DNA from 2 places in the Streptococcus sp. SP8 genome. Region 2 is predicted to be linked to the other one. Evidence: predicted binding sites of a transcription regulator. Region 2 holds the regulator's gene; the other holds the start of a gene.
What was found. The regulator HrcA, encoded in region 2, represses chaperone genes, less so after heat shock. The targets are predictions, from matches to a motif close to TTAGCACTCNNNNNNNNNGAGTGCTAA.
Positions count from the first base shown of each region.

Region 1: groES (co-chaperone GroES) is a predicted target of HrcA. The motif match lies at 1,762-1,788, and genes of this name have one in related genera.

Region 1 is NZ_JAQFJL010000014.1:40,214-48,222, reverse strand. It holds gene PCY11_RS08790 (PTS sugar transporter subunit IIC) at 1-451, shown strand, start outside; gene PCY11_RS08785 (PTS system mannose/fructose/sorbose family transporter subunit IID) at 435-1,289, shown strand; gene PCY11_RS08780 (hypothetical protein) at 1,388-1,681, shown strand; gene groES (co-chaperone GroES) at 1,811-2,092, shown strand; gene groL (chaperonin GroEL) at 2,114-3,739, shown strand; gene PCY11_RS08765 (response regulator transcription factor) at 4,489-5,223, shown strand; gene PCY11_RS08760 (sensor histidine kinase) at 5,255-6,541, shown strand; gene PCY11_RS08755 (ABC transporter ATP-binding protein) at 6,831-7,511, shown strand; gene PCY11_RS08750 (ABC transporter) at 7,508-8,009, shown strand, end outside.
Region 2 is NZ_JAQFJL010000006.1:56,016-64,024, reverse strand. It holds gene dnaJ (molecular chaperone DnaJ) at 1-120, opposite strand, end outside; gene PCY11_RS06295 (DJ-1/PfpI family protein) at 387-1,019, opposite strand; gene dnaK (molecular chaperone DnaK) at 1,211-3,034, opposite strand; gene grpE (nucleotide exchange factor GrpE) at 3,277-3,801, opposite strand; gene hrcA (heat-inducible transcriptional repressor HrcA) at 3,826-4,860, opposite strand; gene PCY11_RS06275 (M15 family metallopeptidase) at 5,030-5,809, opposite strand; gene PCY11_RS06270 (histidine phosphatase family protein) at 5,793-6,494, opposite strand; gene PCY11_RS06265 (histidine phosphatase family protein) at 6,618-7,307, opposite strand; gene PCY11_RS06260 (PFL family protein) at 7,389-8,009, opposite strand, start outside.

The DNA.
Region 1 (8,009 bases), on a different contig from region 2:
GGTATGGCAACACATTGGTTGGAAAGCCGTTGAAGAAGGAAACTTCAAAAAACTCTACGCAGTTGACTGGGTTTACCCTTGGATCTCTCACTTCCTCTTCTCTTTCCTTCCAACAATGATTATCACCAAATACGGTGAAAACATGGTTGATTTGATGAAACAATACCTTCCTATGGATGGTTACTGGATGAAAGCCCTCTTTACAGTCGGTGCTCTTCTCCCATGTGTCGGTATTGCCATCTTGTTGAAACAAATTGTTACAGAAGCAACTGACTTCATTCCATTCTTTGTTGGATTTACCTTGGCAAAATCTCTCGGATTGAACTTGGTATCCAGTGCTGTTGTTTCATTAATCTTTGCAGTAATCTACTATGAACTTGAAGTGATCAAATCGATGAAAGCTGCTCCAGCCGGAGTGGTGGACCTAGACGATGATGAGGAGGATATTTAAAATGGCTGATAGAAAGAAAATTTCAAAGAAAACATTAGCAAAAGCATTCCATCATTGGTATTATGGTCATTTGACTTGTTTCTCTCAAGAACATATGCAAACCTTCGGGTACTTGACTTCTATGCTTCCAATCGTAGAAGAAATGTATGACACAAAAGAAGAACAAAAGGATGCTATGCAAACCTATACGGCCTTCTTCAACACTGAACCACAACTTGGATCTCTTGTTGTAGGGATCACAGCTGGTTTGGAAGAAGCGCGTGCAAACGGAGATGCAGTGGATGGCGAAACCATCAACGGTATGCGTGCCGGTTTGATGGGACCAATCGCTGGTATTGGTGACTCATTGGTTGTTGGTACCTTGATCCCAGTTCTCTTGGGGATTGCCCTTGGACTTTCTAAAGGTGGTAACGTCGCTGGTGCCCTCTTCTACATCGTCGTATGGAACCTCTTAGTCTACTTTGGTATGCGCTTTGCCTTCTTCAAAGGTTACCAATTAGGGGATAAAGCCGTTGAATTCCTTGTAGGACCAAAAGGACAAGCTCTTCGTAAAGCGATCAGCGTCGTCGGTGGTATGGTTATCGGTGCCGTAGCAGCTACTTGGGTATCTGTTACAACAGCCCTTCAATTCAAGAATTCTGAAGGAAAAGTCTTCTTGAACATCCAAGAAAAGATCGATGGTGTTTATCCAGGTCTCTTGACAGCAGCCTTCATCACTCTTTGCTGGTGGTTGATGTCTAAGAAAAAAATTTCACCAAACAAAGTTATGTTACTTCTCGTTGTAGTTGCTTTGATCGGTGTTGCCCTTGGTATCTTTGACCCACATCTTAAATACTAAGGTAAAAAAACGAATTTGCTAGTAGGAGTTTTTGAGAATGAAGTGAATGGACCTCCTTTACTTGCACTTCATTCTCAATTTTTATCAGGAGGAATCCCATGGTTACAAAACAAGAACTTGTCAATGGATATGAAACAGAAATCAAGTACCAACGCCACATGCTTGAAAACCTTGGTCGTTGGTTCAGCTTACTCTTTATCATTGCCAGTATTGGTGTGGTATTGATCTATCTCTTTCACAAAAGTTTCCTCCCACTCTTGATCCTCGGGATTTTACTAGCCTTGGTTGGAATTTTAGGCATGATTGTTTTTGGATATGGCATCTACCGCGGGCGGATCAATCTTCAAAAAGTGATCGACGATTTCAATCAAAAATTGACAATTTTAAATTGATATTTTAGAAACATCTCATCTATTTTTGAGGTGTTTTTTTCTTGACTATTTCTGACCAAGTGATACAATAGAAACATAAGTTAGCACTTACGTATAGAGAGTGCTAAAAACACGTATGGAGGAATGAACATGTTAAAACCATTAGGAGACCGTGTGGTCTTAAAAGTCGAAGAAAAAGAACAGACTGTTGGAGGTTTTGTCCTCGCAAGTGCGAGCAAGGCTGATACAAAAACAGCTGAAGTAGTGGCCGTTGGTGAAGGTGTGCGTACCCTAAGTGGTGAACTCATCGCTCCAGCTGTAAAAGCAGGAGACCATGTTTTGGTTGAAAGCCATGCAGGAATTGAAGTGAAAGATGGGGAAGAAACCTACACCATCGTTGGAACAGCAAACATTCTTGCAATTGTAGAGTAAGAGAGGAAAGAGGTAAGAGAAATGGCAAAAGATATTAAATTTTCATCTGATGCACGTTCTGCAATGGTCCGTGGTGTCGATGTCTTAGCAGATACAGTGAAAGTTACGTTGGGCCCTAAAGGTCGCAATGTGGTTCTTGAAAAATCATTTGGTTCACCTTTGATCACAAATGATGGGGTGACCATCGCAAAAGAAATCGAATTGGAAGACCATTTTGAAAATATGGGTGCCAAATTGGTGTCAGAAGTGGCTTCTAAGACCAATGATATCGCAGGTGACGGTACAACAACCGCAACGGTCTTGACTCAGGCCATCGTCCGTGAAGGGATCAAAAACGTCACTGCAGGTGCTAACCCAATTGGCATCCGCCGTGGGATCGAGACCGCTGTTGCAACAGCAGTAGAATCTTTGAAAAACAATGCGATCCCAGTATCAAGCAAGGAAGCCATTGCTCAAGTAGCTGCTGTGTCTTCTCGTTCTGAAAAAGTCGGTGAGTACATCTCTGAAGCCATGGAAAAAGTTGGTAAAGATGGGGTCATCACGATTGAAGAGTCTCGTGGAATGGAAACAGAACTGGAAGTCGTTGAAGGTATGCAGTTTGACCGTGGTTACCTCTCACAATACATGGTCACAGATAATGAAAAAATGGTGGCAGACCTTGAAAATCCATACATTTTGATCACTGATAAGAAGATTTCAAATATCCAAGAAATCTTGCCATTGTTGGAAAGCATTCTTCAAAGCAACCGTCCACTCTTGATCATCGCAGATGATGTCGATGGCGAAGCTCTTCCAACACTTGTCTTGAACAAGATCCGCGGTACCTTTAATGTCGTAGCTGTCAAGGCACCAGGATTTGGTGATCGCCGCAAAGCCATGCTAGAAGACATTGCCATCTTGACTGGTGGTACAGTCATTACAGACGATCTTGGTTTGGAATTGAAAGATGCAACCATTGAAGCACTTGGTCAAGCAGCTAAAGTGTCAGTCGATAAAGACAGTACTGTCATTGTCGAAGGTTCTGGTAACCCAGAAGCGATCGCTAACCGTGTTGCGGTTATCAAGTCACAAATCGAAACCACAACCTCTGAATTTGACCGTGAAAAATTACAAGAACGTTTGGCTAAATTGTCTGGTGGTGTTGCCGTAATCAAGGTCGGTGCTGCAACAGAAACAGAATTGAAAGAAATGAAACTCCGTATCGAAGATGCCCTTAATGCGACTCGCGCAGCCGTTGAAGAAGGGATCGTTGCCGGAGGTGGTACAGCTCTTGTCAATGTCATCTCTGCAGTCGCAGCCCTTGAATTAGAAGGAGATGAAGCGACCGGACGCAATATCGTTCTTCGTGCCTTGGAAGAGCCGGTGCGCCAAATTGCCCACAATGCCGGTTACGAAGGATCTATTGTGATTGATCGCTTGAAAAATGCCGAAGTCGGAACAGGTTTCAATGCTGCAACAGGTGAATGGGTGAATATGATTGATGCAGGAATCATCGACCCAGTTAAAGTGAGCCGTTCAGCCCTTCAAAACGCCGCTTCCGTAGCGAGTCTGATCTTGACGACCGAAGCAGTCGTAGCCAACAAACCAGAACCAGCAGCCCCAGCAGGACCAGGAATGGATCCAAGCATGATGGGTGGGATGATGTAACCTGATACCAATGATTGGTGCTAAAGCACCGAATCATTGGACGGTAGCCGCTATGTTGCGGCCTACCTAATCATCTTACTAGCTCAAAGGGAGGAAAATATCGTTCCTCCCTTTTCACGTCGTAACCCCTTGGTTAATTTATCAGGTGCATTTATTGTTATGGCAAGCACCATGGTGCCTTGCCGAAGTGTCTTACTAGCTCAAAGGGAGGAAAATATCGTTCCTCCTTTTTTATCGTGCTTTGGAATTTTCATGTGTTGTGGAATAATATTTTTATTTTAAATTTTGTAACAGAAATGATAAATACTAATTAAAGAGGACTTGCGTAGATGCTTGGGAATCAAGCGTTTGTGGTGTTTTCAGGCGGAGGAATATTTGCCAACAAATTGCAATACAAATTAACTGATTTTGTAATAATTCTAGTGTATACTAGTAAGAGTAGATCACAGGTCTACATTGTTGCAAGGGGAGAACTTCCCACATACATGTCTATTGACAATAAAACTTGATCGTAATATCGCTGTTAGTAAAATGAGAGTTTGAACATAGCATAGATTTTATCGACCTTTTTCATATTAAAAAATATTTTTCAAATTCCCCTTGCGCAAGCTCTTCCGGATTCCTCCGGGAGAGTTTTTTGTTTAGGAGAAAAGGTAGAAGGCCTATCAAGTCTCTTTTGAAAGAGTGGCTCAGTAGGCATCATTTATGGTAAAATAGAACATATTCGTAGAGGGGAAGGAGTGAGGACTTTGTTGAAGATTTTTGTGTTAGAAGATGAATGGATCCAACAATCGCGTATCGAAGCGGTCTTGCAGGATCTCATCCGTCAAAAATCCCTGCAGTGCAAAGCGCCAGAAGTGTTTGGGAAGTCAAGCCAGTTGCTGGATGCTGTCACAGAGAGAGGCGCCCATCACCTATTTTTTTTAGATATCGAGATTAAAGGTGAGGAGAAAAAGGGTCTAGAGATCGCAAAAGAGATTCGTAAGAAAGACCCCCATGCGACCATTGTCTTTGTCACCACTCACTCTGAATTCATGCCCATTACCTTTCAGTACAAAGTAGCTGCCTTGGATTTTATCGATAAAACGCTGGGTGAGGAAGAGTTCAGAGAGAGAATCAGCTCAGCCATCGATTATACCTTGGAGCAAGCTGGGACCACGATTGCGCAAGATGCTTTTACATTTGAGAGTGCGATGGCGCGTGTACAAGTTCCCTTTAATAAGATTTTGTATGTTGAAACGTCTCCAACTATTCACAAGGTCATTTTACACACTCAGGATGAGCGCTTGGAATTTTACGCTAGTATTGCCGATATCGAAAAAGCAGATCCCCGCTTGTATCGGTGCCACCGCTCCTTTGTGGTGAATCCACAAAATATTACGAAGATTGATAAAGAAGCCAAGAAAGCTTTTTTTGAAAATGGGGACAATTGCTTGATCTCACGGACCAAGTATAGAGGCTTACTGGAAGCTTTGAAAAAATAGAAGGGAGAAAGAATTGCTGTTAGATATTCTAATGTCTTACCTAAAGTTCTTCGTCAGCATGCTGATCTATCGTCATATCAGTAGACAAGAGTTCGCTTGGCGCTGGCTCTTTTTGTGCCCTTTCTTCTTTGCAGTCGTCTTTACCCTTGTGCCACCGGTAGGCTTTTTTGGCTATTTCTTAGTATTTATTGCCTATAGTTTCTATCGAAATCGTAACATACGACACCTCTTGAACATTTTTTATGGGCTCTACCCGGTTGTCGTGGAGAGTCTCATTGGGCGCCTCCTAGCCTTTTATGTCTTTCCGATGCTCGGGATTGTACTTGTTCATGAGGCATCTGTCAGCTGGTATGATGCTCTACTTGAATTGTTGGTCTTTCCTGTTTATATAGGAATCACTAAATTGTTAAAACTAGATTTTACAGATTTAAAAGTAGGGTTTCAACGGCAGTATTTTAATCGTTTCTTACTCCCAATGAATCTTTCCATGTTTGTGTATTTGCTCAGTGTTGTAGGTCTGGTGGTTTTTGAGGATATTATTCCGCATGCAGATGCTTTACGGGAACAGTTAAATAGTATTTATTTGATTTTGTTTTTTGTGATGCTCTTGTATTTCAATGCAGTGTCCAAAGAACGATTGAAACAAGAGATTCTAGAGCAAAAAGATAGGCAACTGCAGGAGTTAGCCACCTATAGTCAACACGTCGAAATGCTCTATGGGGAGATTCGTGCCTTTCGTCATGATTACCTGAATATTTTAACCAGTCTCAAGTTAAGTATTGAGCATGAAGATCTCAATGCGATCAGGGAAGTCTATGAGAATGTTCTTCGAGAGAGTGGCCAACAATTTTACGATAGCAAGTTTGATATTGCCAAACTCAGTCACATCGAAAATCCAGCTGTAAAAAGTGTTCTGTCTGCAAAATTGTTGGAAGCCCAAAATAAAGGGATTGGGATCTCTGTCGAGATCGATGAACCTGTTCGTGATTTATTCATCGAGGTTTTAGATTTCATCACCTTCTTATCCATTCTTTGTGACAATGCTATTGAAGCGAATCTTGAATCAGATGACCCACAGCTGACTCTTGTCATGCTCCAGGAGGAAAACTCCCTCACCTTAATAGTTGAAAATAGTACAAAAGCTGAAAAAATAGATCTGGCGAGAATTTTTGAAAAGGACTACTCAAGTAAAGGAGATGGCCGCGGTCTTGGCTTGTACAAGATCCAACAATTACTGGAAAAATATCCCAAAACGACAGTGTCTACCAAGAGTTCAAACTACCGATTTACTCAGAGCTTGACCTTTTGGAAGGAATAATGGAAGAGAGAGTGGGACAGAAATCGGTCATTCGTTAGAATTCGATTTCGTCGTCCCACCTCCGCACAGTTGAGTAGGGCTATAAAAGCTGATGAAATCAGCGTAGTAGAGCCCACTCAACCACTGCGTCTTGCTCGACAATCCAAAGACAATTGAGAGGCTAGGACTTTTGTCCCAGCCTCTTTTTTGACTGTTCACGACGATTTTTTGACCGATTCTGACAGAGAGCTTCCAAGGTTTTCCCCTTGAAGTATAATGGACACAAGATCAATAAGAAAAGAGGGATCCTATGTTTCAGGTAGCATCTATTACAAAATCATTTAAGGAGAAAGCTGTATTAAAGGGGGTGTCTTTTTCGATAGAAGAAGGAGACAAAATTGCCTTGCTGGGAAATAATGGGGCAGGTAAAAGCACCCTGTTTAACATTATCGCAGGGCAGCTCCAGGCTGATTCGGGAACGATAAAGACTTCTCTTGATTTTCAAAGAGAAATTGGGATGATGCCTCAGGGAGATCTGCTCATCGAGGATCTAACCGTTGCTGAATTCGTCGAATTAAAAAGCCGGATGAATCAGCAGAAGCAGGCTGATATCAATGGACTCTTAGAAATGGTTGAATTGAGAGAATCAAGAGAGCAGATGGTGGGAAGTCTTTCTGGTGGTCAAAAGAGACGCTTGTCCTTGTTGTTAACTATTTTGAATCATCCAAAGTTGATTTTTTTAGATGAGCCGACGACTGGCATGGACTTGGAAGCAGTTGATAATTTTTGGAAATTGCTGGAGCAGCAAGAGTTTACATCTGTTGTGGTGACCCATGATTTTAACCAAATTGATGCCTTTTTTACAAAAGTCCTGATTTTAAAAGAGGGTCGAATTGCTGCAACAAAGGCTGTTGAGGATATTCACCAGGCTGGTCAAACTATTGAGCAGTATTTCCGAGAAGAGATGAATAAAGGAGGGGAACAAGCATGAGAAAGATTCAATTAAAACAAGTTTTACGAAATAAGCGCTTCGTATTATTCACCATTATTTTACCCATAGGCTGGTATATCTTCTTTTATCAGCTTCAAAAAGGGATTTCACCAAGTATTTTATTAGGCATTGCCGTATTTATCGGGGTCATTGGCAATAGCCTTGCAACTTTTAGTAAGCGAATCGCCTCAGATATCGGTTTTTATTCTTTTGAATCCCACTTTACAAACTATAGTGTCAAGAACTATTTATGGGATCAATCGATTGTACAACTGATTCTGAACAGTTTGATCTTTTTAGCAGTGCTAGTAGTTGCTGTCCTAGGTTTTCACTTTCCAGTGACGACTAACCTGTTGGTACAATTTTTCCTCTTATCCTTGATGGGGATCTACTTTAGTGTGATTGGCTTTGTACTTGGGGTGAGGGTAGATGCCAAGACGATTGATACCATTGGCTTTCCTGTTATTATTTTGGCCGCCATGACCATTATTCCCTTTG
Region 2 (8,009 bases):
AGGCTCCTTGTTGATATCTGGGTGATATTTTTTAGATAATTTCCGATAGGCTTTCTTGATCTCATCTTGAGATGCATTCTTTGAAACGCCCAAACGGTCATAAAATTCAGTATTGTTCATACAAGATACTAAGAGCGAACAGAAAGCGACTGAAATTTAGGAAACCGACAAGAAATCCTGATTTCTTAGGCGGTTTATCCAATTTCCAAGCTTTCCGCTCGGGTTCAATTCCCCGAACACTCTTTGTTCCTTTCTATTGATGTTGTGAATCAAACCACGATTTAGGTCGGGTTCAATTCCTTTCTTTCATTTTGAGTAAGAATTTATGGAACCCGTGTTCAGTTACGAACACTCTTTGTTCCTTTCTATAATTTTCATGTACATCTTTAGAGGGTGTTTTCTATACTTCGCTTCACTTGATCAAACTCTTGGTCTGATAGAGTAAATATCAAATCCTCTTCTGAGTAGTCGTTTCGTTCTTTAAAATAGTTGTCCGTATTCTCTGCCAAGCCTAAACTTAGAATCACTTTTCTTGCAAACTCTTGATGGGCAAAACCGATAGCCGTAATGATCTGTTTATCTTGCACAACCACTTTCGGTTGGAAATTCTCACGTGGAAGAAATTCAAAATAATCAAAGAAGTTTTGCCAAATTCCACCTGTAAATTTCGTATCGTTCAGCAAACCTGCTTTCGCTAATAAAAGAGGCGCTGAAGAAATGGCTGCAATGAGGATATCTTGCTCACCAAGGTCCTTCAAGAACGAAATCAATTTCTCATCCTGTAAGGCAGGCCCTATATTGACCATTCCTGGCAAAATCACACAAGAATACTCTTCTATACAGATTTGATCCAGTGTTTTGGTCGGTTGACAGAGCAAGCCATCCTCAGAGACCACCATCGAATGATCTGAAGCGACATAATCAATCGTGACGTCAAAAGACAGAGCTAAAGTACTCGTTAAAGCAGTTATCTCATAAAGAGAAAAATTAGGATAAATCAAACAAAGTACTTTTTTCATAGGCAACATCCTCTATTTTACCGAAAAACAGAGGCTGGGTTGCAACCTCTGGATTTCTTTTTATCATTTAGTTGTTAAGCTGAATTGAGCACGCCCTAACCTCTTGGTGAAAAAGATAAATCTTCCTAGAAACTAAAGTTCCTGCGTCAGATTTCCTATTTTCACTGTGAGGTTTTAACGGGCTTTGCATCTTACTTTTCAGTAAACTCTCCGTCTACGACGTCATCGCCTGCGTTGCCTGATGCTTGTGCTCCTTCAGCTCCTGCTTGTGCTTGTTGTGCTGCTGCAGCTTGTTCGTAAAGTTTAACAGCCAATGCTTGTGCTTTTTCGTTCAAGGCTTCAAGTTTTGCTTTCATTTCTTCAAGGTTACCTGATTCTTGAGCTTTCTTAAGATCATCAAGTCCTGCTTGAGCTGCGTCACGTTCTGCATCAAAGCCTTTGCCTTCAGTTTCTTTGATGGTCTTTTCAGTCGCAAAGATAGCTTGGTCTACTTCGTTACGAAGGTCAACTTCTTCTTTACGTTTCTTATCTGCTTCAGCGTTAGCTTCTGCATCTTTCATCATGCGGTCGATTTCTTCATCTGTCAAACCTGAGTTTGATTGGATAACGATTGTTTGTTCTTTTTGAGTTCCAAGATCTTTCGCTTTAACAGATACGATACCGTTCTTGTCGATGTCAAATGTAACTTCGATTTGTGGGATACCACGAGGTGCAGCTGGGATATCAGTCAATTGGAAGCGTCCAAGAGTCTTGTTATCTGCTGCCATTGGGCGTTCCCCTTGAAGAACGTGGATATCAACGGCTGGTTGGTTATCTGCTGCAGTTGAGAAGACTTGTGATTTAGAAGTTGGAATTGTAGTGTTGCGGTCGATGAGTTTTGTGAAGACTCCACCCATTGTTTCGATACCAAGTGACAATGGAGTTACGTCAAGAAGGACAACGTCTTTGACGTCACCAGTGATCACACCACCTTGGATCGCAGCACCCATAGCCACAACTTCGTCAGGGTTCACTGATTTGTTTGGTTCTTTACCAGTTTCAGCTTTAACAGCTTCTACAACGGCAGGAATACGAGTTGAACCACCGACAAGGATGACTTCGTCGATATCTGACAAGCTCAAACCTGCATCTGAAAGGGCTTGGCGAACTGGAGTTTTCGTACGTTCTACAAGGTCACGAGTCAAATCATCGAATTTCGCACGAGTCAAGGTCATTTCCAAGTGAAGAGGACCAGCAGCGCCTGCAGTGATGAACGGCAAGCTGATTTGTGTTGAAGTCACACCAGAAAGGTCTTTCTTCGCTTTTTCAGCTGCGTCTTTCAAACGTTGAAGCGCCATCTTGTCTGTTGACAAGTCGATACCATTTTCTTTCTTGAATTCTTCAACCATGTAGTCGATGATTTTTTGGTCAAAGTCGTCACCACCGAGTTTATTATCCCCTGCAGTTGCCAATACATCAAAGACACCATCACCCAATTCAAGGATAGAAACGTCGAATGTACCACCACCAAGGTCGAATACCAAGATTTTTTCTTCTTTATCAGTCTTATCCAAACCATAAGCAAGAGCTGCTGCTGTTGGTTCGTTGACAATACGTTCTACTTCAAGACCAGCGATTTTACCAGCGTCTTTAGTTGCTTGACGTTGTGCATCGTTAAAGTAAGCTGGAACGGTGATAACTGCTTTGGTTACTTTTTCACCAAGGTAGTCTTCAGCGTAACCTTTCAAGTATTGAAGAATCATAGCTGAGATTTCTTGTGGAGTGTATTCTTTACCGTTAGCAGAAACTTTTTCAGAAGTACCCATTTTAGATTTGATAGAGATCACTGTATCTGGGTTTGTTACTGCTTGACGTTTTGCTGCGTCACCAACGATGATTTCACCGTTTTTGAATGAAACTACAGATGGAGTTGTGCGGTTACCTTCTGGGTTTGCGATAATTTTTGATTCAGTTCCTTCAAGAACTGCTACTGCTGAGTTTGTTGTACCTAAGTCAATACCGATAATTTTAGACATATGTTTTTCTCCTCGTTATTTTTTCTCTTTTTTTCTTTTTGATACTCTTCTTAAGTGGCGACGCCGTCAGAGCTTGACTTCGTCAATCTCTTTGACTAAACTTTGAGCCTAAGGTCTCAAAGTTTGCGAAGATACCGCCACGGCGAAGAGTATCGCCTTTGGTTCGCTTCGCTCACTATTGGCAAAGCCAAACCAATGTTAATCTTTCTTTCATAGTTTAGTGTCGTTTCGGACAAGGTAGCCTAGTTATATACTACTACCATGGCTGGGCGTAGGATGCGGTCATGGAGTTTGTAGCCTTTTTGGAAGACTTGTGCGATGGTATCTGCTGGATGTTCATCATCTGCAGGTAAGGTTTGGATGGCCATGTGGTAGTTATGGTCAAAGGCTCCGTCCGCTGGAATTTCTTCAATTCCTTCTTCTTTCAGAGCATGTACCAAACTTTCTTGGACCATTTCCAAGCCCTTCTTCACATCATCTGTCAATCCTTCTACGGCAAGGGCACGTTCGAGGTTGTCCAGTGATGGTAAGATCGCTTTTGCCAAATCTTGGCTACGGTATTTTTGTAATTGTTGACGTTCTTCATTGGCACGGCGCTGAATGTTTTGCATTTCTGCATGAGCACGAAGGTATTTATTTTCAAATTCTTCGGCACGCGCATGTGCTTCTTCTAACTCAGAAGGTTGGTTGGACTCCTCTACAACTTCTTCAGTTGTTTGGGCAACTTCCTCTTCTTTCACGTCTTCTTTTTTGATATCTTCTGTCAAGGCATACACCCCTTTCATTTGATCTTAATTTACTTCATAATGGTTGCTGTTGAGGTAACGGTAGTAATCCGTCAACTTCATGACCAGTACTCGGCCGATAACGTTGACCAGACTAATCACACGCCTGTAATCCATCTCTACAGGACCGATCACATGCATGAGGGCCATCCCACGATAAGGAACCAGGAACCTGTGACTAATGACCGTCACATTTTTCAAGGCCTTCTCTTGGGATTCTGCAACCAGGATCTGGGTCATTTGGTCTTCTGGCATTCCCCCTCGCAACTCGAGAGCTACATGTTGGGGATTATCTAAGAACTGATAGGTCTGAAGATCGGCGTAGGTTAAGGATGAAATCTTTCCTTCTACAAAAACCAGTTCTTGAAACAGTTGCGAGAAGACGTAATCAAAGAGATCCAGCACATTGTCTGTCGTCTTGAAATAGCGCTGTACAATCTGTGGAATCTCTGTCCGCAGGCGGTAGTGAATATCCAAGACTGTATTTCCAATGAAACGCTCTTGAATCAGCTGATGGAAGATTTCCAAGTCACTGGTTAAGAAATTCTTTGGAATGGCAAACTGGACGGTGACAGGCTTTGATTCATCCAAGGTCAGAACTGCCAAAGCATCGTGGTTGGATAATGGAACAATCTCAAAACCAGTCAAGCGCTGACGTGTCGGTTCAACATCCTGAATCACTGCGGTATAACCCGTCATCTGGGCTAGTAACTTGGCCGTAGCATCCAAGATATCATCTAACTTAAAGGCTTCGAAATCAAAGGCTTTCACCACCTGGTAAACATCTTGTTCATCAATCAGCTCTAGATCCAGCGAGTTCTGAACAAAATATTGAAAACCAGCTCGGCTAGGCATTCGGCCACTCGAAGTGTGGGCCTTTTCTAGTAAGCCTTGTTTTTCGAGGGCAGCCATGTCGTTTCGAATAGTCGCACTACTGGATTGAATCACATCTTGTAGCGCTTTTGAACCGACTGGTTCGTGGGTCTTGGTAAAGATATCGACAACAAGATTGAGAATCTCATTTTGACGTTCTGTAACCATGACCTCACCTCTCTTTCATTTTTTAGCACTCTAAACACCAAAGTGCTAAACCATGATTCTATTATACACCCATCCAAAAGAAAGTCAAGAGAAAAATCCAAAAAATTAGCACTCTTTTTTCAAGAGTGCTAAAAATCATTCTGAAGACCTAGAAAAAGTGAATCTCCTCCTATTTTCCAGCCTTTTTCAATAGTTGAATATATTCTTCCAATACTAGCTGATGGTTGGCCATATACTGGGCATTTTCTACGCCAACATAACGGAAATGCCAATTTTCAAAATTCACACCTGTGATGTTGCTCTTCCCATCTGGGTAGCGAAGGACAAAGCCATATTGCGGTGCGATGGCAGCCAGCTGCAAGCCCAACTCATCACTTTGACCAGCTTCGACACTCATATCGATCGCAAGCCCCGTCTGGTGTTCACTAGCACCAGGAACCTGTACCTGGGTCTGTACCTGCTTTTCAGCTTCTTCGTGCGAAAGACCACTGGCCTCTAATTGCGCAACACGCTCATTATAGAGCTCTGTTTGTTCCGCCACGCTTCGATAACCCGATATCAAGGTTTCTTCTGGGGCAATTTTTCGAGCCGCCTCTAGAAATTGACGAGTTGGCTCTACAATCCGACTATCCACTTTGATAGCATCCACATCTGTCAATTGTGGGTTCAACTCTGGCTTCACATTGTCACGATTAACCAAGATCAACTGCCAGTCTTTTGTCGAAACAGCTGGTAAATCTGATTTTTCTTTCTTTTTCTTAGAAGAAGAGGGAGTCGTTACAGCTGTTTTTTTTGCCTTCCAAAACTGAAGCCCTGAAAACAAGCTCGGCTTCGCTAAGTAAGCACCAATTCCTGATCCAAGGACCACAAGAAGAAAGAAACTCAATAGGTAGGGCCACCGTTTCTTACGTTTTTTTCTTGCGCGTCTATACTTATTTGTCATGGCCATCCTCTAAGAGTTTCGCTCCAACCTTACGATAGGACATGTCTCCAATCTTTTCAATCTGAAAGGCGCCATCCTCATAGGCCAAAACAGTTACACTTCCGTTGTCCAAGACCAATTCTTCGACAGCTTTCGGATCGATGAGATAAATCAAGGTCGTAATGGTCATGCCGTGGCTGACAACAATCGCATTCCCACCGCCAGCTGCTTCTACCTCTTTTGCAATAGCTTCAAATCCTTCTAAGATTCGGCCACTCAAGGCGCTCCAGGATTCAGCCCAACCCGTGGTATCCACTTCAACGATCCCTTCTGCCAACTCCATTAAACTCAACCGATGGAAATCATCGACCTTAAAGACACGGGGTAGAACCCCCATAAAGAGCTCGCCATCATAGGCACCGTCGAAGCTACCAAAACACCACTCGCGGATCCGTTTGTCATAACGATAAGGGATTTTTCCTGTCAGACCAAGTTCTTGAAGAATAATTCCCATAGTTTGAATGGTGCGTCCAGAATCACTCGAAACAGCCTCTTCAAAAGAAAGCCCAGCTTCCTTGAGACCAAGTCCTAATTCTCGAATTCCACGTTCTCCTGCTTCTGTCAGCGGAGTGTCTGACCAGCCCTGTGCTCGTCCAATGGTATTAAACATGGTTTTTCCATGACGAGCAATATATAATCTGGTTTTTGTCATTGTATTACCTCCGTATGTATCTCTTTCATTATATCATTTTTTGCAAAAAGAAAGTAGGAAAGCTCTTACAAGTTTTTTGAAAAAGAAAAGGCTATGACCAAAGGGTCAGCCTTTCAGGACGGACTAGGATTCTTGCAAGCTTTCACCGACCTCACGGTAACTGCTATCTCCAATCCCCTTAACCGTCAATACTCCATCTTCGTATTCTACAAGGGTAACACTACCGTTTGAAAGAGGCAGATTAAGATTTGGTTTTCCTTCGATCAAGCAGACCAGGGTCTGAATGGTCCAACTATGGCTGACCACCAAGGCATTGCCTCCACCATTTTCTTCTACTTCTTTGGCAATGGCTTCAAAACCTTCTAGGATTCGGTTTTTCAAGACTTCCCATGGTTCAGCCCAATTTGCTGTGTCCACTTGGCAAATTCCATTGGCCAAGTTTTCCAAGGTCAAAGTCTTATAGTCTTCTACATCCAGCACGCGCGGCACGACACCGTGAAAGAGTTCCCCACCGTAGGCCCCATCAAAGCTACCAAAACACCACTCGCGGATCCGTTTGTCAAAGCGATAAGGAATCTGGTCTTTCAAGCCCAATTCATCAAGAATGATCCCCATTGTCTGAATGGCACGGCCTGAATCACTGGAATAAGCTCGAGTAAACTCCAAACCGGACTCACGCAAGCCGATTCCTAGAGCTTGAATCCCTCGTTCTCCTTCTGCTGTCAAGGGTGTATCGGACCAGCCTTGAGCACGGCCAATGGTATTAAACATGGTTCTCCCATGACGAATCACAAATAATCTTGTTTTAGCCATCTTGTCTCCTTTTGCAAGAAAAAAGTCTGGAGTTTCATCATCACAGACTTTTCTATTTTCTACTATTATACTAGATTTCTCTTAGTTTTTAAAGCTATGAACCGGAGCTGGAATTTGGCCACCACGGGAAATGAAATCAGCTGACGAAGCCTTGTTGACCTTCATTACCGGAGCAGACCCAAGAAGCCCTCCGAGCTCTAACATATCGCCCTCTTCCCCATAAGGAATGATCCGAACCGCTGTTGTCTTTTGGTTGATTACCCCGATAGCTGCTTCATCGGCGATCATGGCCGCAATGGTTGTATCTGGAGTATCAGCTGGAATAGCAATCATATCCAGACCGACTGAACAAATGGCAGTCATGGCTTCCAACTTTTCTAGGTTGATATGACCCGATTGGACCGCCGCAATCATCCCCTCATCTTCTGAGACCGGAATGAAGGCGCCTGACAGACCACCGACTTGGTTACAAGCCATGATGCCGCCTTTTTTCACTTGGTCATTAAGCAGAGCGAGCGCTGCAGTAGTACCATGGGTTCCTACCACTTCAAGACCCATAGCTTCAAGAACACGGGCAACCGAATCCCCAACAGCTGGTGTTGGCGCGAGAGACAAGTCTACAATCCCAAACTCCACACCAAGACGTTCACTAGCCATTTGACCCACTAATTGGCCGACACGGGTAATCTTGAAGGCTGTCTT